3 regions of the Kluyvera sp. 1366 genome follow, and region 1 is predicted to be linked to each of the others. Evidence: predicted binding sites of a transcription regulator. Region 1 holds the regulator's gene; each other region holds the start of a gene.

Region 1 (7,870 bases):
ATCACCATCAGACCGGCAGCAAGTGGTGCATCTACCCGATGTACGACTTCACTCATTGCATTTCGGATGCGATCGAAGGCATTACGCACTCTCTCTGCACGTTGGAGTTCCAGGATAACCGTCGTCTGTACGATTGGGTGCTGGATAACATCACCATTCCGGTTCATCCGCGTCAGTACGAGTTCTCACGCCTAAATCTGGAATATGCGGTGATGTCGAAGCGTAAACTGACTCAGCTGGTGAGCGAGAAGGTGGTAGAAGGCTGGGACGATCCGCGCATGCTAACCGTTTCGGGTCTACGTCGTCGTGGTTATAGCGCCGCTTCTATCCGTGAGTTCTGCCGCCGTATTGGTGTGACCAAACAGGACAATATCGTGGAGATGGCTTCACTGGAATCGTGCATTCGTGACGATCTCAATGAAAACGCACCGCGTGCGATGGCGGTAATGGATCCGTTGAAAGTGGTGATCGAGAACCTGCCTGCAGGTCACGATGAGATCATCACTATGCCGAATCATCCGAACAAACCGGAGATGGGCACGCGTGAAGTGCCATTCAGCCGTGAAGTGTGGATCGATCGCGCTGACTTCCGTGAAGAAGCCAACAAGCAGTATAAGCGTTTGGTGCTGGGTAAAGAAGTGCGTCTGCGTAATGCTTACGTGATCCGTGCCGAACGTGTGGCGAAGGATGCTGAAGGCAATATTACCTGCATCTATTGTACTTGCGACGTTGATACGCTGAGCAAAGATCCGGCCGATGGCCGTAAAGTGAAAGGTGTTATCCATTGGGTTTCTGCAATCCACGCGCTGCCAGCGGAATTCCGCCTGTACGATCGTCTGTTCAGTGTGCCAAATCCGGGCGCGGCTGAGGATTTCCTCACCACCATCAACCCAAACTCACTGGAAATCAAACAGGGCTTCGTTGAGCCTGGTTTACGTGCTGCCGATTCGATGGCACCGTACCAGTTCGAACGTGAAGGCTATTTCTGTGCTGATAGCGTCTATTCACAGCCCTCCAGGCTGGTGTTTAACCGCACCGTAGGTTTGCGTGATACCTGGGCAAAAATCGGCGATTAATAGTTTTAGTCGCGAGCACGATAAGATCATGAAAGGGCGAGCAATCGCCCTTTTTTATTATCTCAATTTGGCCAGATACGACCTTTTATGCTGCACGCCTCAATTCGCCTTTAATTCCCTATTTGCGACTATTCTGACTTTAGAAAAATTAACCCATTTGGCAGTGTGAAAAACTTTTTTTCAGGTAGGCTATGCGCTCTCAGACGGTGCTCTGCGGCTTATCTAAGGAAAAAAAATGACAACTCTCGCCCAGGAAGCCAGGCATAGCGTGGTGGTTTTACATCAGCTTATTGAACGTATTTTCAATCAGGCGGAAGGCAGTGACGACAGCATTGATCTGTTTTTATCGCACTTTCATCCCGAGTTCAAAATGGTCACGCCGCAAGGCAAACGATTGGACCTCAATGAAATGGAAGTGCTGTTTCGCCAGTTACAGGGGCAGCGTGAAGGCATGCGCATTGCCACCAGTGAGCACGCCATCATCTCGCAGCAAAGCGAGGAAGTGACGATTCAGTATCGTGAATTACAGATGATGAACGGCATCAATCAGAGCCGCATTTCACTGGCGGTATTGGATTGCAGCACCGCCATTCCGCGCTGGCGCTACCTGCAGGAAACGCTTGTCGCCTGATTACAGGCATAAAAAAACCGGCTCAAGCGCCGGTTTTTTTTATACTGCATAGCACACTCAATTACTTATCGTGGAGCGTATCGTCTTCGCGGCAGTCTCCCAAAGCACAATGACCGTACAGGTACAGGCTGTGGTTGCTGAGCTTAATGCCGTGGCGAGTGGCAATTTCACGCTGACGCGTTTCGATTGATTCATCGCTGAATTCTATAACTTTGCCACAATCCAGGCAGATCAAGTGATCGTGGTGATGCTGCTGAGTCAGTTCGAAGACAGATTTGCCGCCTTCAAAGTTGTGACGGGTTACGATGCCCGCGTCGTCAAACTGGTTAAGAACGCGATACACCGTTGCCAGACCAATCTCTTCGCCCATATCAATCAGGCGCTTATACAAATCTTCCGCACTGACGTGATGGGACTCTGGGCCGGGTCCCTGAAGCACTTCCAGAATTTTCAGTCTGGGTAGCGTGACTTTCAGGCCAGCCTTCTTCAATGCGGAGTTGTTGTCAGTCATGCGGATATTGTCCTGTTACTTTGCTAGTCACTTGCGGCGCAGGGGCCTTGAATGTTTAGGTCAACGCGCATTCTCATTTGCGTCTCATTATAGAACTCAAGCAGTGAAATGAAAACCAAGGCAACGTCCTTAATCACCAAAGTTTGTAAGGATATCGTCACTAACGTCTTCAAGACGCTTGGGTTTTGGATTCCATTTCACTCAGCCTCATTCTACTGCCAGAGGAATAAGCGGATGACCATTGCGGGTATTCTACAGATTTGCGGGGAAAAGTTAAAAAACCGTAGCTATTATTTTTATAGGAAATTCCGTTACCCGATGTGAGGCAGTGCGCACATCGGGCAGAGCAGGGAATTAAGCTTCAATAATCTCTTTCAGCTGCAGCTCATCAAAGATCTGCTTCACCCACTTCTCAACGCGTTCGTTGGTCAATTCCGGCTGACGGTCTTCGTCAATGGCCAAACCAAGGAAGTTTTTGTCATCGGCCAGGCCTTTAGAGGCTTCGAAGTGATAGCCTTCGGTTGGCCAGTGACCGACGATCACCGCACCATTCGGCTCAATGATGTCACGGATAGTGCCCATCGCATCACAGAAGTACTCGGCGTAATCTTCCTGATCGCCACAACCAAACAGCGCTACCAGCTTACCATTGAAATCAATCTCTTCCAGCGTCGGGAAGAAATCGTCCCAGTCACACTGCGCTTCGCCGTAATACCAGGTTGGGATACCCAGCAGCAGGATGTCGAACGCTTCGAGATCTTCTTTGGTGCTCTTAGCAATGTCATGCACTTCGGCGACATCTTTACCCAGTTGTTTCTGGATCATCTTTGCAATGTTTTCAGTGTTGCCGGTATCGCTGCCGAAGAAAATGCCTACGATTGCCATGGGTTAGGTAACCTCTTAAATCCTGATTGTGAAAGTAAGTCAGTTGACTGCACAGTTATGCGAATAATAGCAGACCGGTAAAAAGTGCGGAACGTATAAAACCGTGACTTTGTGTTCCAGCGTGCGGTCTTCGCGCGTTACGACAGTTTGAGCTGTGCCAGCAGCATTTGTTCAATCAATTCGCTGCGACTGATGTTTTGCTGATCGGCTAGCGTGCTGAGGGCGTCAACCGCCTCGCTCGACATCTTCAGCTCAACACGACGCAGCCCACGCACTTTATCGCGCTTGAGCTGATTGCGTTTGTTGATGCGTAACTGTTCATCACGCGTCAGCGGGCTGGTTTTCGGGCGACCAGGACGCCGCTCGTCTGCGAAGAGATCAAGCGTAGTGCGGTCTGTCTGTTCTTTTGCCATGGTTTGTAAAACTGAGTGGGCGCGAACGGCGGAAAGGCGCTGCGCGATTAAAACATTATCGGCCCGACCACGGCGAAAAAATATCCGTGGCAAATTTTTAGCGCGACATCATACTCCAGCGCCTTCCCTGACGCCAACCCTAAAGCGCAAGCGGCAAGCTTTTGCTTTTACAGGTTAAAAAAACGCCGAACGGCGCGTAACACCGCATCGGGTTTCTCGGCGTGCACCCAGTGTCCAGCACCGCTGATCACATGTGCATGTGCCTGCGGGAACTGACGCAGCAGCGCATCGCGATGCTGATTATCCAGATAAGGCGAGTCGCCGCCGCGGATAAACAGCGCCGGATGCGGCCACGCAGGAATCTCTTCCCAGCCGGAAATAATGCTGTAATTATCCCACAGCACCTGCACATTAAAGCGCCATTCGCCCTCTGCGAAAGATTTGAGGATGAACTGGATCACGCCTTCTTCATCAATATGCTGACGCATTACTTCAGCGGCTTCGCTGCGGCGCGTGACGCCCGCGGCGCTCACGGCCCGAATAGCGGCAAAAATTTCGTCATGGCGGCGCGTTTGGTAATCAACGGGCGCGATATCGATCATCACCATTTTATCGATACGTTCCGGCGCGATGGCACTCAGTGCCATGGCGATTTTGCCGCCCATTGAGTGGCCAATCACACCCGCGCGATCGATATGGTGCGCATCCAGCGTTTCGACAATGTCCTGCGCCATCACGTGATAATTCATCTCATCACTACGCGCCGACAAGCCGTGATTGCGCACGTCAACTTGCAGCGTCGGACGTGCATCACGCACCCCACGCGCCAGCACGCCAAGGTTATCAAGGCTGCCAAAAAGACCATGGATCAACAGAATCGGCGTGGCATTGGGGGCAGATTGTTCAGTTTGCAGACGGGCGTTCAAAATCATGGCTAAAGTTCTTACGGTTGTGACCTTGGCTTAGGTTATCATGGATTCACCTGTCCAGCAGTCAGGCCGGTGGGCATTAGGGCATATTCCGACTTTTGCCCGTAAACGTTGCCAACGCTATCGGCTGCCACGGATTTAACTTTATAATCCTTATGTTAGAACCCGCTCACGTTTTGCACGACTGGATTTTGCTAAGGACGTTGCAAGAATGCGTGGTTCTGTCATTTGCCAGAATCGTACGGAAAAAGATGAAAACGATTGAAGTTGACGAAGAACTCTACCGTTATATTGCCAGCCACACGCAGCACATTGGTGAAAGCGCCTCAGATATTTTGCGCCGCATGTTGAAGTTCACCGCTGGACAGAGCGCACCCGCTGCGCCCGCCGCTGGTGCATCAATCAAAGAAGCGCAACCTGCCAGCCGTGAAGCGCGTCCTCAGGATCGCGTCCGGGCGGTACGTGAGCTGCTACTTTCCGATGAATATGCCGAGCAGAATAAGGCGGTTAACCGCTTCATGTTGGTACTGTCAACGCTCTATCGTCTTGATCCGGCTGCGTTTGCTGAAGCTACTGCCTCGCTGCAGGGCCGTACCCGCGTCTACTTTGCGGGCGACGAGCACACGCTGCTGCAAAATGGCACCCATACCAAGCCGAAGCACGTTCCCGGCACACCGTACTGGGTGATCACGAACACCAATACAGGTCGCAAATGCAGCATGGTGGAACACATCATGCTGGCTATGCAGTTCCCACAGGAACTGACAGAGAAAGTTCGCGGCACCATTTAACTGAAGCGTCAGGGAGAAGCGCCAATGGCCAATCACCCCCGTGCCGGGCAGCCTGCCCAGCAGAGCGATTTGATTAACGTTGCACAATTAACCTCGCAGTATTACGTCCTGAAGCCCGATGTGGCGAATCCGGATCATGCGGTGAAATTTGGCACTTCAGGCCACCGCGGCAGCGCGGGACGCCAAAGCTTCAACGAACAGCACATTTTGGCGATCGCGCAGGCGATTGCTGAAGAGCGCAAAAAGAATGGCATCACCGGTCCGTGCTACGTCGGTAAAGACACGCATGCGCTGTCTGAGCCGGCGATTCTATCGGTGCTGGAAGTGCTGGCCGCTAACGGCGTGGACGTGATTGTTCAGCAGGACAATGGCTACACGCCAACGCCTGCAATCTCTAACGCGATTCTTGAGCACAACAAACGCGGCGGCGCGCAGGCGGACGGCATCGTTATCACGCCTTCGCATAACCCACCGGAAGATGGCGGTATCAAATACAATCCGCCAAACGGTGGCCCGGCTGATACCAACGTTACCAAAGTGGTGGAAGATCGCGCTAACCAGCTGATCAAAGGCGAGCTGAAAGACGTGAAACGTCTGCCGCTGGATCAGGCATGGGCGAGCGGCCACATCGTTGAGCAGGATCTGATCCAGCCATACGTTGAAGGTCTGGCGCAGGTGATTGACTTCGCCGCCATCCAGAACGCCGGCCTGAAAATTGGCGTCGATCCGTTAGGCGGTTCCGGTATTGCTTACTGGCAGCGCATTGCTGAGCACTACAAACTGGATCTGACCATCGTGAACGATGCGATCGATCAGACTTTCCGCTTCATGCATCTGGATAAAGATGGCGTGGTGCGTATGGACTGCTCATCCGAGTGCGCGATGGCCGGGTTGCTGGCGTACAAAGACAAATTCGACCTGGCCTTTGGTAACGATCCTGATTATGACCGTCACGGTATCGTCACGCCTGCGGGTCTGATGAATCCGAACCACTATCTGGCGGTGGCGATCAACTACCTGTTCCAGCATCGCCCGCAGTGGGGCAAAGACGTTGCTGTAGGGAAAACCCTGGTTTCCAGCGCGATGATCGACCGCGTGGTCAACGACATTGGACGTAAGCTGGTGGAAGTGCCGGTTGGTTTCAAATGGTTCGTTGATGGTCTGTTCGATGGAAGCTTCGGTTTCGGCGGTGAAGAGAGCGCGGGCGCATCCTTCCTGCGTTTCGATGGCTCAGCCTGGTCAACCGATAAAGACGGCATCATTCTGTGCCTGCTGGCTGCTGAAATCACGGCGGTAACTGGCAAGAACCCGCAGCAGCACTATGACGAGCTGGCCGAACGTTTTGGTGCGCCAAGCTATAACCGTCTGCAGGCTCCGGCGACTTCTGCACAGAAAGCCGCGCTGTCTAAGCTGTCACCTGAAATGGTGAGCGCAGATACGCTGGCGGGTGATCCGATCACCGCACGCCTGACTGCCGCGCCGGGTAACGGTGCGTCAATCGGCGGTCTGAAAGTAATGACGGAAAACGGCTGGTTCGCCGCGCGTCCATCAGGTACAGAAGACGCGTACAAAATCTACTGCGAAAGCTTCCTGGGTGCTGAACATCGTCAGCAAATCGAGAAAGAAGCGGTTGAGATTGTTAGCGAAGTACTGAAAAACGCCTGATTGGGCAGTGAAGAAAAAAGGCCGCTTAGCGGCCTTTTTTTATGGCATAAATCGATAGCCGATACCGGTTTCGGTCAGCAAATGGCTGGGCTGCGTGGGATTCGCTTCCAGCTTCTGTCGCAAGTGCCCCATATAGATGCGCAAATAATGGCTGTGCTCCACTGCATTGGGCCCCCAAACCTGATTCAGTAATTGACGCTGGGTCAACACTTTTCCGGCGTTGTTCACCAGCAAACTCAGCAGACGGAATTCAGTCGGTGTCAGATGCACTTCCTGTTGGTTGCGCAGTACATGGCGCGCCGCCAAATCGACGCTGACTTCGCCAAATTTCACAATCGGTTCTGGCTGGTTGCTTTGATGGCGACGCAGCGCCACGCGCACACGCGCCAGCAGCTCACCTATGCCAAACGGCTTAGTGAGATAATCATCCGCACCCGCGTCCAGCGCATCAATCTTATCCTGCTCATCGCTCCGTGCCGACAGCACAATCACCGGCATGCTGCTCCACTGGCGTACTTCACGGATAAAGTCATTGCCATCACCATCCGGCAAGCCGAGATCGAGGATCACCAGATCCGGCTTACGCGTCGCCGCTTCAATCAGGCCGCGCTGCAGTTGCTCCGCTTCCACAATCTTCAGGCCTTCGCTCTCCAGCGCAAGGCGCACGAAACGGCGAATCTCTTTTTCATCTTCCACTATCAAGATGGTCGTCACGCTGCCTCCAGCGGCAAAAAAGTTAACGCATCACTTTAGCAATAAAGCGGCCCGGCGTCCGTCACGAAGTTTTTAACTTAAAAGCATCGTTTAATTCACAATCTTGTAACTAACTTTCATCACCACACAAATTGCTGAAAAAAAGCGCAAATATAGTGGTCGGATGAGTAGTAAAATTACACAGCAAAGGGTAATATCTGAACCAGATCACATTTCAACGTAATGTTTACCACAAGGGGGCCAAAGATGGATCGC
Region 2 (7,870 bases), on a different contig from region 1:
GAAAAATTCACCATCAACAGGGTTTGAAAACGCAACAGGTCCTTCATCACGCCCAAAACCGCTAACGTGCCTCGCTTGAGGTATTGTTCTTTATCGGCTTCTCCCACGTCCTGCTCCACTTATCCGATTGTTATTTTCACGACTGACAATGCTGTTCGTCAGTTATCGGCGTCGATGCGCTAACCTTTAGTCAGCTAACGGCTATTTACTGCGGCAAGTTGGGATGCAGATCATAAAATCCCGTCTATACTAGAGGCGGTGAACACATTGATTAATAACGTAAGGAGCAGTACATGGGTATTCTTTCATGGATTATTTTTGGTCTGATTGCCGGGATTATCGCTAAGTGGATTATGCCGGGTAAAGATGGCGGCGGCTTTATCATCACCGTGGTTCTGGGTGTGGTGGGTGCGGTTGTTGGTGGCTGGATCAGTACCCTGTTTGGTTTCGGTAAAGTTGACGGTTTCAACTTTGGCAGCTTCGTGGTGGCAGTGATTGGTGCCATTGTGGTGCTGTGGATCTACCGTAAAGTGCGAAGTTAATCGCGCGAGGATTTGATGAAATCCGCCATCCCGCAAAGGGTGGCGGATTTTTTTTATGCCTGATTAAAAGTCGTAGCCCACCGTGGCCATGACCGTGCGCTCGGCACCGCGATAGCAGTAACCGGTGCCGTAACAGGCGGCCAGATACGTCTTATCGGTCAGGTTGTTGGCATTCACCTGCAGCCAGGCGCCTTTCAGCTTTGAGTTCCATGCGCCAAGATCGGCGCGAACCGACGCATCAAACAGCGTTACCGATGGCAGACGCGTGGTGTTCTCGTTATCCGCCCACTGTTTACCGATATAGCGCACACCCGCACCGGCGCTCAAGCCGTAGTCAAACTGATAATGTCCCCACAACGATGCCATGCTGTTCGGCGTCACATACGGCGTATGGCCATCGTTACCGTCCACCGAATCTTTAAAGCGCAGATGATTTAGTGTGTAGCCGGCGATGGTGCTAAAACGCGACGTCAGCTGATTACGCGCCTCAAGTTCAATGCCCTGCGAATGCACTTTGCCCGACGGCGTGTAAGTGCCGTCCAGCACGTTACGGTTGGCGACATCGTCCTGGGTCAAATCGTACACCGCGATTGAGTACATATCGCGCGTGCCCAGCGGCTGATATTTCACGCCCGCTTCATACTGCTCTGACGTAGTCGGTTTTAGCTGATTGCCGAAAGGATCGGTTAACGAAGCCGGCGTTATTGCCTGGCTCCAGCTGACATAAGGCGAGATGCCGTTCTCGAAGGCATATAACAGTGCAGCGCGGCCGCTGATGTGATCGTCCTGACGACGGCTGGTGCCGTTTTCCGACACGATGCGATCGTAGCGTCCTGACAAATCCAGATGCCAGCGATCGAGCTGCAACTCATCCTGCAGATACAAACCGGTTTGATAGTAGCGGCGCGTCTGCGATGTCCAGTCGAAGTCTGGCATGATGCCCACTTCTTCGCCGTTCCACGCATTCAGCGCGCTGGCGGCACCGCTGGCTTTGGTGATGTCGTTTTTATAGCGATGGTATTCCGCGCCCAGCGTCACGCGATGCTGAACCGCGCCGGTAGCGAAATCGGCCTGCAAGCGGTTGTCGTTGGCCCACGCGCTCAGCGATGAACGCTCACCGGAGTAGTAGCGGTTCAGCAGGTCTGGATTCGTTGCGTTCCAGCCAATCTGATAAACCTGATCGAGCTCGGTATTGGAGTGGCTGTAGCTGCCGGTGGAGTACACCGACCACACATCGTTGAAGCGATGCGAGAAGTCATAGCTGTAAATCTGCTCGCGACGTTTGAACTGATCGAGCGCAGTGTCACCTTCATAGAAACTGTCGCTCAATTTGCGGCCATTATGGCTATAGAGCGTGCCTTCCGCCGGTACCGAGCCGTGATAGCCGCCGGACGGATCTTTCTGCAGGTAGGCGCGCAGCACTAAGTTGGTATCTTCACTTGGCTGCCACATCAGCTGTGGCGAAATCGCATATTTCTCTTCACGGGTGTGATCGTATTGGGTATCGCTGTTGCGCGTAATGCCGGTTACGCGAAATGCCCACTGATCGTTGATGGCGTTGGTGTAATCAAAGGCGGCGTTATTGGTGGCGTTGGTGCCGGTCGCCAGGCGGAAGTGGCCCTCTTCAGCAAACTGCGGGCGCTTGCTCACCATATTCACCAATCCGCCCGGCACCGTTTGGCCGTAGAGCGCGGAGGAGGGACCTTTAATCACATCGATGCGGTCGAGGAACCAGTTATCCACCTGCAGGATGTTGAAGCTGCCGCCGTCACTCATCACGCGCAGGCCATCGAGGAAGGTGTTATCGACATCGCCGCCGTGGAAACCACGCAGCGCGATGGTGTCATAACGCGTGGCCGCGCCGCCAAAGTTGGTGAAGACGCCCGGCGTGTAACCCAGCGCCTGATTGAGATCCTGCGCGCCCTGATCTTCCATCTGCTGACGCGTCACTACCGAAATTGACTGCGGCGTAGTGATCAGCGGCTGATCGCTTTTGCTGGCACCGCTGCTGCGCGTGGCGAGATAGCCCTGCGTCGGCGAGGTGGCGCTCTCTTGCGGTTGCGCTGTCACGACAATCGACTCTTCAGCGAAGCTTGCCGCGGGTAAAGCCAGCGCAAGCGCGCACAGTACGCGGCCACGTTTAAGGGTAAACAACGAGGTCATGAGAGGTTCCTGTTATTTTAATGGGAATAGCTATCGATATCAGATTGAGAATTATTATCTTTTGTCGCGAATGTTTCAAGATGTGAGTTTGTTGCTAGAGGGATGTGAGGAAAATGCACAGATGACAGGCACGAGCCGTAGCGGCGCGATTTATCGCGCATTGCACTGGCGAAACCTTACCCAGGTTCGGATCGCGCAGTAAATCGCGCCGCTACGGGAATGTGCAGTTGCCGGGCTACTTCGCCCGGCAGAATAGCGGTAATTACTTCGCGCGACTTAAAACCGGCATATTCGGGATATCGCCAGCGTTATTACAGGTTTTGTCTTTCGGGCAGTACTTATCCAGCAGCTTCAGCGTCACGCCATTGGTCCAGCCGAAGCCGTCCTGCAGCGGATATTCACCGCCGCCACCGCCGCCCAGCTGCGCGCCTTCAACCACGTATTTCTCGACCAGCTTATGTTCCTTGTCGTAGGTCGCCTGCACGTTCTGCAGGAAGCGCTGACCAATCTGTTGCGCCAACTTCGGCTGCTTGTAATGCTCCAGACCTTCTACCGCCACCCATTGCAGCGGCGCCCAACCGTTTGGTGCATCCCATTGCTGGCCGTTATTCACCGTGGTGGTCACCAGTCCGCCGGGTTTCAGCAGCTGTTTTTCAACTGCGGAAGCGGTGCGTTCAGCTTGCTTATCGCTCGCGAGCTGCATATAGAGCGGGAATAGCGTTGCAGCGGTCAGCTGTGAATGCACCTGCTTCTTCTGGAAATCGTAATCGGCGTACCAGCCTTTTTTGTCATCCCAAAGGTAGCGATTGATCGCCGCCTGACGTTTCTCAGCATCCGCCGCGAACTGTTTAGCTTTGTCATCCTGCTTATCCAGTTTGGCGGCTTTAGACAATGTTTGTTCGAGGTGGAAAATCAGGCTGTTAAGATCAACCGGTGCCAGCTGCGTGGTACGGATGGACGCCAGATTGTGCGCATCGGTGAACCAGCGCGAACTGAAATCCCAGCCCGAAGCCGCGCCCGCACGCAGATCGCGATAAACCTGCTGTTTATTGCGTTCCGGCGCTTTATTCGCGGTGTTGACGTCATCCAGCCAGGATTCGGTACGCGGCGCATCGCGATCGTCCCAGTAACGGTTAAGCAGCGTGCCGTCGCTGAGTTTGATCACGCGTTTGCTGGCCTGGCCGGCCGCCACTTTGTCGCTGTCCGCCATCCAGTAATCGTACTCTTTCTGCAGCTGCGGCAGGTATTGGCGATAGACGTCGTCGCCTTTGTGCGTTGCCAGCAGGTCAACCATCAAGCTGAAGAACGGCGGCTGCGAGCGGCTGAGATAGTAGCTGCGGTTGCCGTTGGGAATATGGCCATATTTGTCCAGCTCGGTGGCGAAGTTATCCACCATATCCTGCACGCGATCCCAGTGACCGCTCTCCGCCAGGCCAAGCATGGTGAAGTAGCTGTCCCAGTAATACACTTCGCGGAAGCGTCCGCCAGGCACCACATAAGGTTTGGGCAGCGGCAGCAGCGAATCGTACTGACTGGCACTTTGCGCGGTACGCGTCAGCACCGGCCATAAACCGTTGATGTGCTCACGCAGGCTTTGCCCGGCGGGCGGCACATATTTGTCACCCTCTTTTGGCAGCGTGAAGTTGCTGTCGACAAAATGCTTGAGATCGAAGTTGCGCTGGTTTTTTTGCATCTGCCAGTCGGCCAGAATCGACGAGGGATTGGATTTCGGCACCGCATCGGCGAAGGTTTTCTGATCCGGATAAAATTTAGCCTGTTGTACCGCATTGAACAACGGTCCCAGGCGCACATCCGGTGGCTGCGGTTGGTTGCTGAGCATGCGGCTTTGATCGTCGGCGTGTGCGGCGCTGGCACCGGCCAGCAACGCGGCGCTAAGTAAAAAGGTCAGACGCGCGGGCGTGAATACGGCATTTTTTATCATCGGTTTTTCTCCTTGTCCGAAAAGGTGGTGTGCTAACGCATTGACCACCCGAACAACTTTAGTCGTAATCGCGCCGCTTAGCCTCGCACAGCGGTGGAAATGTGAAGCGCCCGGAATTAATCACGTGAGAAATTGCCTCAAGGCTAAGGTTTTTGCTTGCCCTGTACGGCTATTTGCCTGAGGCTGAAGCAAAAAAAGGAGAGTCGTATGGAGATAATCTGGTATCACCCGTCGCTGGCGCCGCAAGGTTGGCTGGAGGGTTTGCGTCAGCGTTTGCCGGAGGCGCGCGTGCGTGACTGGCAGCCGGGCGACAACGCGCCGGCCGATTATGCGGTAGTGCGTTCTCCGCCGGTCGAGATGCTGGCGGGGCGTCAGCTGAAAGGTGTGTTTGCCATGGGCGCGGGCGTCGACGAGATCCTCAAACAGCTGCGTGACAATCCACAGATGCTGGCCGACACTGTGCCGTTATTCCGCCTGGAAGATACCGGCATGGCGCGCCAGATGCAGGAGTACGCCAACTGGTGTGTGCTGGGCTGGTTCCGCCGTTTTGCCGACTATCGTCAACTGCAGCAGCAGGCTTGCTGGCAGGAGCTGGACGGTTTCGATCGCGAAAACTTCACCATTGGCGTGCTCGGCGCGGGCGTATTAGGCCGTAGCGTGCTGGAGAGTTTGCGTCAGTGGGGCTTTCCGTTACGCAGCTGGAGCCGTTCGCCGAAGCAGATCGACGGTGTGCAAAGCTTTCATGGCCGCGAACAGCTCAATGCTTTCCTGGCGGGCACGCAGGTGCTGATCGATCTGCTGCCGACCACGTCGGAAACCACCAACCTGATTGATAGCCAGCTGCTTAACGCATTGCCGCACGGCGCCTGCTTCATCAACCTTGCGCGCGGTGCGCATGTGGTAGAAGCCGATCTGCTGGCGGCGCTCAACAGCGGTCAGCTGGCCGCCGCCGCGCTGGATGTGTTCCAGCGCGAGCCGCTGCCGCAGGATCATCCGTTGTGGTCTCATCCGCATGTCACAATCACGCCACATACTGCGGCGATTACCTTGCCAGGCGAGGCGATGGATTACATTGCGGATGCCATACTTGCTCTGGAGCAAGGTCAACAGCCGGGTGGTTTAGTCGATCGCCAGCGCGGTTATTAATTCCCATTGGGTCAGGAGATGAAGATGTATCCCGTTGATTTACATATGCACACCGTTGCCAGCACGCACGCTTACAGCACGCTGCATGATTATGTGGCGCAGGCGAAACAGAACGGCCTGAAGCTGTTCGCGATTACCGATCACGGCCCGGATATGGCCGATGCGCCGCACTATTGGCATTTCGTCAACATGCGCATTTGGCCGCGCGTGATTGATGGCGTTGGCGTGCTGCGCGGTATCGAAGCCAACATCAAAAATCAGCAGGGTGAGATCGATTGCAGCGGCCCGATGCTGGATGCGCTGGATCTGATTGTCGCGGGCTTCCACGAACCGGTTTATGCGCCGCGTGACAAAGCACATCACACTGAAGCGATGATTGCGGCGATGGCGGGCGGTTTGGTGCATATCATTTCGCATCCGGGCAACCCGAAGTTCCCGGTGGATATTCGCGCAATTGCCGAAGCCGCCGCGCATTACGATGTGGCGCTGGAGATCAACAACTCCTCCTTTACCCATTCGCGTCCGGGTAGCGAACCGAACTGTCGCGCCATTGCCGAAGCGGTGCGCGATGCCGGTGGACGTCTGGCGTTTGGCTCCGATTCGCATACCGCGTTTACGCTGGGCAATTTCGAACACTGCCTGCGCATCACCAGCGAAGTGGATTTTCCCGAAGATCGCGTGTTAAATGTCACGCCGCGTCGCCTGCTCGACTTCCTCGCGTTGCGCACCGGCAAAACGATTCCCGAATTTGCTGATTTTTAACTTTTTTACCTCAAGGAATTCTGTTGCATGAATGAGTTTTCCATACTCTGCCGCGTCATCGGCTCGCTGTTTAATCGCCAGCCGCAGGATCCGCTGCTGGTGCCGCTGTTCACTCTGCTGCGTGAAGGCAAACTGCAACAGCAGTGGCCGTTGGAGCAGGACGAACTGTTGACGCGCCTGCAGCAGAATAGCGATCCGCAGGCGCTGGCCGCTGACTACAATGCGCTGTTTGTCGGCAGCGAGTGCAGCGTGCCGCCGTACGCATCACAGTGGCCAAACGGTGTTGCTGAAGCAGACGTGCGTGAGTTTCTCAGCGCGCGCGGCATGCCGCTGAGCGAAGCGCCTGCCGATCACTTTGGCGTGCTGCTGCTGGCGGCATCCTGGCTGGAAGATCAGTCGGCAGAGGATGAATCTGCCGCGCAGCTGGCGCTGTTTGATGAGTATCTGCTGCCGTGGTGCGGCGCGTTCCTCGGCAAAGTGGAAGCGCATGCCACCACGGCATTTTACCGCACGCTGGCGGTGCTGAGCCGTGAGGCGATGCAGGCGATGTACGACGAACTGAACGAAGAGCAGGGCGACGAGGCGTAATCGTTACCAGCTTGCTGCGCTGCTGCCGAGCTTCACGCCTGGCGTTGCGCAGATCATTGGCGTGCCGGGCAAATACGCTGCGGCACGCAATCTCGCAGCAATTCCCCACTGATTGATTTCTACTATGCTTAGCGCGTCATCGTGCTGCGCGTGTATACCGTTTTGCGCATTCTGCGGCGCGGCACCGAACTGCTGCAACAGCCGCGCGGTGCGTGCCAGCGATAAGCGCGCCTGCCAGCCAATGCCGTTGGTCAAGCGCTGACGCAAACCTTCCAGCACCGCGGCGGCCATCAGATAACCGGTTGCGTGGTCGAGCGCCTGCACCGGCAGCGGCGTTGGTTGATTATTGCCGCTCCAGCGCATGCCTTGTTCGGCGATGCCGCAGCCCATCTGTACCAGACTGTCGAAGCCGCGCCGGTTGCGCCACGGCCCGCTCCAGCCCCACGCATTGAGGCTGACATCCACCAGGCCCGGCGCGAGTTGGCGGCGCGTATCGGCATCCAGCCCGAGTTTTTCCAGCGCATCAGCACGATAACCGTGTACCAGCACATCGCTGTGCTGCAACAGCTGGCGCAGCTGCTCGCGCCCGGCGCGGGATTTGATATCAAGGCGCGCACAGCGTTTGCCGCAGGTGATCTCCTCTTCCAGCGTGGGTTCGTGCCAGTCGGGCGGATCGATGCGCAGCACCTGCGCGCCGAGGCTGGCGAGAAAACGTGTCGCCACCGGT
Region 3 (7,870 bases), on a different contig from region 1:
CTGTTGAGCAGGGCGCTGGAGAGCGACGCCAGACGATGTTCGTTGGCCATATCCAGACCGGCGGAGTTAGCGCGTTTGGCGCCATACAGATCGCGCGGCAGCGGGATTTTCGGATGCGGTAAACCAATCGCGCCTTCCGCAATGCCCATTTTCTCCACGGCGGCAACCGGATCGGCGACCAGCTCATCCAGCGGCAAGGTGTTATCAGCGATGCGGTTAACGAAGGAGGTATTGGCACCGTTCTCCAGCAGACGACGCACCAGATACGCCAGCAGCGTTTCGTGGGTACCGACCGGCGCATAAATACGACACGGTCGGTTCAGCTTGCCATCGGCCACTTTACCGACAACCTGCTCATACAGCGGTTCACCCATGCCGTGCAGGCACTGGAATTCGTACTGGCCTGGATAATAGTTATTGCCCGCCAGCTGGTAGATCGCCGCCAGCGTGTGCGCGTTGTGGGTAGCAAACTGCGGATAGATCAGGTTCGGCACCGCGAGCAGTTTGCGCGCGCACGCCAGATAAGAGATGTCGGTGTACACCTTGCGGGTATAGACCGGATAGCCTTCCAGACCTTCAATCTGCGCGCGTTTGATTTCGCTGTCCCAATACGCGCCTTTCACCAGGCGGATCATCAGACGGCGACGGCTGCGCTGCGCCAAATCAATCAGCGAATCAATCACGAACGGACAGCGCTTCTGATACGCCTGAATCACAAAGCCGATGCCGTTCCAGCCTTCCAGCTCCGGTTCAAAGCAAAGTTTTTCCAGCAGATCGAGCGACAGCTCAAGGCGATCGGCTTCTTCCGCATCGATGTTAATACCGATGTCATACGAGCGCGCCAGCAGCGTCAGAGATTTGAGGATCGGGTAGAGTTCGTCCATCACGCGCTCATACTGCGCGCGGCTGTAGCGCGGATGCAGCGCTGACAGTTTGATGGAGATGCCCGGACCTTCATAAATACCGCGACCGTTCGACGCCTTGCCGATGGCGTGAATCGCCTGCTGATAGGAAATCAAATAGGCTTTGGCATCGCTGGCGGTCAGCGCCGCTTCGCCCAGCATGTCGTATGAGTAACGGAACCCTTTCTCTTCCAGTTTGCGCGCATTGGCCAGCGCTTCGGCGATGGTTTCACCCGTAACAAACTGCTCGCCCATCAGGCGCATCGCCATGTCCACGCCTTTACGGATCAGCGGTTCGCCGCTTTTACCGATGATGCGATTGAGCGAGCGCGACAGATTAGCCTCATTATGGGTAGAGACCAGACGGCCGGTAAACAGCAAGCCCCAGGTGGCGGCGTTAACAAACATCGACGGGCTGCGGCCAAGATGCGATTGCCAGTTGCCATTGCTGATTTTGTCGCGGATTAACGCATCACGCGTCGGCTTATCCGGAATACGCAGTAGCGCTTCCGCCAGACACATCAGCGCCACGCCTTCCTGCGAGGAGAGTGAGAACTCCTGCAGCAAGCTTTGCACCATGCCGGCGCGGCCGGTTGCACCTTTCTGGTGCCGCAATTTATCGGCAAGGCTGTAAGCCAGCTGATGGGTTTTCTCGGCCAGCGGGGCAGGGAGACGCGCTTGTTCCAGCAGCATTGGCACCGCATCCGTTTCCGGACGACGCCATGCGGCGGTGATCGCTGAGCGGCTGACTGACTGCGGTAAAATATGTTCGGCGAAGTCGAGGAAAGGCTGCAGCGCCTCGTCGGGCACGCTTTCATCACCGGCGGCATCAATCAGCAACTGCGGAATTTCCGGCACGGATTCACCGGCTTCCAGCTGCTCCAGATAATTAAAAATGGCCTGCTTGATCAGCCAGTGTGATGTGCGGTCAAGCTTCTGCGCCGCCAGTTTAATGCGATCGCGGGTGGCTTCATCCAGCTTCACCCCCATGGTAGTCGTTCCCATGATGTCCTCGTTCTCAAAAGTAGTGATTCAACGCTTGCGTGGCAGCAATATCACCTATGTTGCAACTTTGTGCAACCAGGTTAAATGTGACCTCGGTTGCACGCTTTGAACCGCCGAAAGTGTTAAATCGATAAATGCGGCATGAAAATTGCTGCAAGAAACTCGCCAATGTTGCAACCGCCAGCAACAAGACGGTTCCTGAACCCGATGAGGTGCAACTCAAACTGTGAGCAGGCGCAACCTGCTGGCATTAAAAAAGCGAAGGAAGGTGAAACCGGTGTAACAGCTGTGTTAAATGCATTGTGCGCGCCGACCCTTTGCGGCAGGATACCGCGCCTTAAGAGAAATCGCTTTCTCTGGATGCGGTGAAACCAGGCTGCTGTCCCGTTCCGACAGCGCTGATCAAAAAGATTTCTCTTGATGGATCAAATAATAAGTGGAGAGACTCATGAGTGTAAGTACACCGATGTTGGTGACCTTTGTAGTGTATATCCTTGGGATGGTGCTGATAGGTTTCATCGCCTGGCGATCAACCAAAAGCTTCGATGACTATATTCTCGGCGGGCGCAGTTTAGGGAGCGTCGTGACCGCGCTCTCTGCGGGTGCTTCCGATATGAGCGGCTGGTTATTGATGGGCCTGCCGGGCGCCATTTTCCTGTCCGGGATCTCCGAAAGTTGGATCGCCATCGGCCTGATCATCGGCGCCTGGCTGAACTGGCGCATCGTGGCGGGCCGTCTGCGTGTGCAGACCGAGCATCACGATAATGCCTTAACCCTGCCAGACTTCTTCTCCAGCCGTTTCGAAGATAACAGCAAACTGCTGCGCGTTATCTCGGCGGTGGTGATTCTGATCTTCTTCACTATCTATTGTGCGTCTGGCGTGGTTGCCGGTGCGCGTCTGTTTGAAAGTACCTTTGGTATGGATTACCAGACCGCGCTGTGGGCAGGTGCCGCTGCCACCATTCTCTACACGCTGGTGGGCGGTTTCCTCGCGGTGAGCTGGACCGATACCGTGCAGGCCAGCCTGATGATTTTTGCGCTAATTCTGACGCCAATTATCGTGATTGTCGCCGTCGGCGGCCTGGATGATTCACTGGCGGTGATCAGGGCGAAGAGCCTCGAAAACCTCGATATGCTGAAAGGGCTGAACTTTGTCGCGGTGATTTCGCTGCTCGGTTGGGGACTTGGCTACTTTGGGCAGCCGCATATTCTGGCGCGCTTTATGGCGGCCGATTCGCATCACACCATCCGCAGCGCGCGTCGTATCGGTATGATTTGGATGATCCTGTGCCTGGGTGGCGCGGTGGCGGTGGGCTTCTTTGGTATCGCCTACTTCGAGAACCATCCCGATCAGGCGGCGGGCGTAAGCCAGAATGGCGAGCGTATCTTTATCGAACTGGCGCGTATTCTGTTCAATCCGTGGATTGCCGGTATCTTGCTCTCAGCGATTCTCGCCGCGGTGATGTCGACCTTAAGCTGCCAGCTGCTGGTGTGCTCCAGCGCCTTGACCGAGGATCTCTATAAAGGCTTCCTGCGTAAAAACGCCAGCCAGAAAGAGCTGGTGTGGGTAGGGCGCTTGATGGTGCTGCTGATTGCCTTGATTGCTATCGCGTTGGCTGCCAACCCGGAAAACCGCGTGTTAGGTCTGGTGAGCTATGCGTGGGCTGGCTTCGGTGCCGCCTTTGGTCCGGTGGTGCTGTTCGGCGTGTGCTGGAAACGCATGACGCGCAACGGCGCGTTGGCCGGTATGGTGATTGGCGCGCTGACCGTATTGCTGTGGAAAGATTATGGCTACGCAGAGCTGTATGAAATCATCCCAGGCTTCGCGTTCGCCAGTATTGCGATTGTGGTATTTAGCTTGCTGGGTCGCGGCCCATCAGAAGCGGCGCAGCAGCGCTTTGCCGCCGCCGAAGCCCAATACCACAGCAAATAACCTCTATCGCCATTGATGGCGACGTGTTTGATGAACCCCCGGGTGCGTAGAAATGCGCACCCTCTAAAACCCGCCCCCCAATCCGCAAAACAAAATTAATTTCCTGCAGTGACTTGTATTTCTCTCTTCAGTAATGATAATCACTATCGTTCGCACTTTACGTTTTTTTACCTAAGGTTTACCCTTCTTAAAATTCAAGAGGTTGGTGATGTTCGTTCCCTTTCTCATTATGCTGCGCGAAGGTCTGGAAGCAGCGCTCATCGTCAGCCTGATTGCCAGCTATCTCAAACGAACCCAGCGCACCCAATGGTTTCCCGCCATGTGGGCCGGCGTATTTATCGCTGCCGCGCTCTGCTTAGCGTTGGGCATCTTTATTAATGAAACTACCGGTGAGTTTCCTCAGAAACAGCAGGAGCTGTTCGAAGGCATTGTCGCGGTGATTGCCGTGGTGATCCTGACGTCGATGGTGTTCTGGATGCGCAAAGTTTCGCGCAATATCAAAGCCACGCTGGAAAAATCGGTCGATCAGGCGTTGCAGAAGCAGGGCAGCAGCGGCTTCCCGCTGGTGCTGATGGTGTTTCTGGCGGTGGCGCGTGAAGGGCTGGAATCGGTGTTCTTCCTGCTGGCCGCGTTCACGCAAGATGTGGGTTATGCGCCGCCGCTCGGCGCGGTGCTCGGCCTTGCAACCGCCGTGGCGCTGGGCTTTTTGCTCTATTACGGCGGCATTCGCCTGAACCTGGCGCACTTTTTCCGCTGGACCAGTTTGTTCATTCTGTTTGTCGCAGCGGGGTTGTCCGCCGGCGCCATTCGCGCCTTCCATGAGGCCGGTTTGTGGAATCACTTCCAGGATGTAGCGTTTGATATGAGCAACACGCTCTCAACGCACTCGGTGTTCGGCACGCTTTTGGAAGGGATTTTAGGTTACCAGGAAACGCCAAGCGTCAGCGAAGTGGCGGTGTGGCTTGCCTATCTCATCCCGGCGCTGCTGCTGTTTTTCTTCCCGGCCCGGCCTGCAGTCAACGCGGCACGTACCACACGCTGAAATTTAATCAGGCGCGATTGCGCGCCTGTTCTTCCATGTAACAGGGATATCACTATGACGATTCGCTTCCGCCGCAAGGCGCTGTTGGTTGCTATGCTGGCGCTTTCCGGTGCGGCTACTGCTGCCGTCCCGCAAGTCACGGTCACCGTGACGGACAAACAATGTGAGCCGATGTCGCTCAACGTGCAGGCCGGTAAAACCCAGTTCATCATCAAAAACAACAGCCAGAAAGCGCTGGAGTGGGAAATCCTGAAAGGGGTGATGGTGGTGGAAGAGCGTGAAAACATCGCGCCTGGCTTCAGCCAGAAACTCACCGCCAATCTGGAAGCGGGCGAATATGACATGACCTGCGGCCTGCTCAGCAACCCGAAAGGCAAGCTGGTGGTGAGCGGCGATGCGAAGAAAGCGGCAAACGGTAAACCGGATGTGCTGGAGCTGGTTGGCCCGATCGCCGACTACAAAGTCTACGTGATGAATGAAGTGAAAGAGCTGGTAGCGGGCACCAAAGCGTTTACCGATGCGGTGAAAGCCGGCGACATTGAGAAAGCCAAAGCGCTATTCGCACCTACGCGCGTGCATTACGAGCGTATTGAACCTATTGCTGAGCTGTTCTCAGATCTGGATGGCAGCATTGATGCGCGTGAAGATGACTTCGAGAAGAAAAATGAAGATCCGAAATTCACCGGTTTCCACCGCCTGGAAAAAATCCTGTTCGCCGATAACACCACCAAAGGTGCCGAAGAGTTCGCCAGCAAGCTAAATCAGGATGTGCTCGATCTGCAAACCCGCATCAGCGAACTGGCGTTCCCACCGGCGAAGGTGGTTGGCGGCGCAGCCGGTCTGATTGAAGAAGTGGCCTCCAGCAAGATCTCTGGTGAAGAGGATCGTTACAGCCGTACCGATCTCTCCGACTTCCAGGCCAACATTGATGGCGCGCAGAAAATCGTTGATCTGCTGCGTCCGCTGCTGCAGAAAAACAACCCGCAGCTGCTGGCGAAAGTGGATGCTAACTTCAGGAAAGTCGACGGCATTCTCAGCAAATATCGCACCAAAGATGGCTTTGAATCGTACGAAAAACTGACTACCGCTGACCGTAACGCGCTGAAAGGCCCGATTACCACGCTGGCGGAAGATCTCTCACTGTTGCGTGGAACCTTGGGTCTCGACTGATCATGAGTGATAAAAATGACGCGGCGCAGCCGTCGCGTCGTCGATTATTGCAGGGATTAGGCATGTTGGGTGGCGCAGCCGCCCTCGGCGGCGGTTGTCCGTTTCATACCGCAGCCGCCGATAGCTTCTCTCCCGGCACGGTTGCACCCAACTTGCGCCAACAGGCGCAACCTTTTTACGGCGCCCATCAGGCCGGTATCGTCACGCCGCAGCAGGCATCCATGATGCTGGTGGCGTTTGATGTGCTGGCGAGCGACAAAGCCGAGCTTGAACGTCTGTTCCGCTTGCTAACCGATCGCTTCGCTTTTCTCACGCAAGGTGGACCGGCGCCGGCGGTCACCAATCCGCAGCTGCCGCCGATGGATTCGGGAATTCTCGGTGCCGATATCGCGCCCGACAATCTCACCATGACGTTATCGGTTGGCACCTCGCTGTTTGATGAGCGCTTCGGCTTAAGCAAACACAAGCCTGCGCAGCTGCAAACCATGACGCGTTTTCCCAACGATTCGCTGGATGCGGAACAGTGCCATGGCGACCTGCTGCTCCAGATTTGCGCTAACACCCAGGATACGGTGATTCACGCGCTGCGCGACATCATTAAACGCACACCCGATCTGCTGGCGGTGCGCTGGCGTCGCGACGGTTTTATTGCCGACCACGCGGCGCGCAGCAACGGCAAAGAAACGCCGATCAACCTGCTGGGCTTCAAAGATGGTACCGCTAATCCCGATACGCATAATCCGGCATTGATGGATCAACTCTTGTGGGTCACGCACGAACAGCAGGAACCGGCGTGGACGCACGGCGGCAGCTATCAGGCGGTGCGTATCATCCGTTTTCACGTAGAAATGTGGGACCGTACGCCGCTCGGCGAGCAGCAAACCATCTTTGGTCGTGAGAAGTTATCAGGCGCGCCGCTGGGTATGAAAAACGAGCATGACGTACCGGATTACAGCAAAGATCCCGATGGCGATTTGATTGCGCTGGATGCGCATATTCGTCTCGCCAATCCACGCACGCCGGAAACCGACAGCAGCTTGATGCTGCGGCGCGGTTACAGCTATTCCAGCGGTATTACCGGCTCGGGTCAGCTGGATATGGGTTTATTGTTTGTTTGCTACCAGCATGATTTAACCAGGGGCTTTATTACCGTACAGCAGCGTCTCAATGGCGAAGCGCTGGAAGAATATATTCGCCCGATTGGCGGCGGATACTTTTTCGCGCTGCCGGGCGTGGCGGATAAAAACCATTATCTCGGGCAACCTTTATTGCAGGCCTGATTAATAAATGTGCAGCGCCTGCGATGGTCACCTCTTCGCAGGCGCATTTGTTAAGTATTCCTTAAACTTTTCGCTGGAAGTAATCACTTCCGAATGTTCTTAAAAAGTTATGTTACCCGTTAATAAATCATCTATATGATAAATATGAGAAATTTAATTTAAGGTAAAACACCTTAGGCTTCGCTTATCTTTTTTTCTTTACTGCTACGTAAAAATAATGTTGCAAACCACCGCAAATATGATGCACTTTATTCATAAGCGTTGTCAGTTGTGTGGCTAAGCCACTGGAGTTCGCGCATGATTCGTCTCTCTTTGGGACAGTTAAATAGTTTCACCACACGCAGTCCACTGCGGGGGATTTCTTCCCTCCAACGTAACCTCGCTACTTTTCAAACATCGTTCTTGTTCAATCTCATTTTCTTTACCGGTGCGCGCCTGCGTCTCGGCGCTGATGCACACCATTCTCACTGGCTCGACACGGCTTACAAGGAAGCCAACTAAACCTCTAAAGCGTTCAAGTCATCGCCGCGGGTGATCC

What was found. The regulator Fur, encoded in region 1, represses iron uptake genes when iron is present. The targets are predictions, from matches to a motif close to ATAATAATGAGAACNACTATCAA.
Region 2: ACVLVH_RS15035 (TonB-dependent siderophore receptor) is a predicted target of Fur. The motif match lies at 2,720-2,742, and genes of this name have one in related genera.
Region 3: efeU (iron uptake transporter permease EfeU) is a predicted target of Fur. The motif match lies at 3,968-3,990, and genes of this name have one in related genera.

The regions. Positions count from the first base shown of each region.
Region 1 covers NZ_JBTRDW010000004.1:189,491-197,360, reverse strand. Annotated here, with positions in the region: gene glnS (glutamine--tRNA ligase) at 1-1,076, shown strand, start outside; gene ACVLVH_RS10225 (hypothetical protein) at 1,312-1,707, shown strand; gene fur (ferric iron uptake transcriptional regulator) at 1,769-2,218, opposite strand; gene fldA (flavodoxin FldA) at 2,573-3,103, opposite strand; gene ybfE (LexA regulated protein) at 3,241-3,516, opposite strand; gene ybfF (esterase) at 3,684-4,448, opposite strand; gene seqA (replication initiation negative regulator SeqA) at 4,697-5,236, shown strand; gene pgm (phosphoglucomutase (alpha-D-glucose-1,6-bisphosphate-dependent)) at 5,261-6,901, shown strand; gene kdpE (two-component system response regulator KdpE) at 6,941-7,615, opposite strand; gene ACVLVH_RS10185 (YbfA family protein) at 7,862-7,870, shown strand, end outside.
Region 2 covers NZ_JBTRDW010000006.1:183,066-190,935, reverse strand. Annotated here, with positions in the region: gene ACVLVH_RS15045 (flagellar brake protein) at 1-107, opposite strand, end outside; gene ACVLVH_RS15040 (GlsB/YeaQ/YmgE family stress response membrane protein) at 294-542, shown strand; gene ACVLVH_RS15035 (TonB-dependent siderophore receptor) at 606-2,705, opposite strand; gene treA (alpha,alpha-trehalase TreA) at 2,968-4,647, opposite strand; gene ghrA (glyoxylate/hydroxypyruvate reductase GhrA) at 4,855-5,793, shown strand; gene ACVLVH_RS15020 (phosphatase) at 5,818-6,555, shown strand; gene ACVLVH_RS15015 (TorD/DmsD family molecular chaperone) at 6,583-7,143, shown strand; gene ACVLVH_RS15010 (CoA transferase) at 7,147-7,870, opposite strand, start outside.
Region 3 covers NZ_JBTRDW010000002.1:571,823-579,692, reverse strand. Annotated here, with positions in the region: gene putA (trifunctional transcriptional regulator/proline dehydrogenase/L-glutamate gamma-semialdehyde dehydrogenase) at 1-1,907, opposite strand, end outside; gene putP (sodium/proline symporter PutP) at 2,356-3,840, shown strand; gene efeU (iron uptake transporter permease EfeU) at 4,049-4,882, shown strand; gene efeO (iron uptake system protein EfeO) at 4,937-6,052, shown strand; gene efeB (iron uptake transporter deferrochelatase/peroxidase subunit) at 6,055-7,332, shown strand; gene ACVLVH_RS06205 (hypothetical protein) at 7,630-7,833, shown strand.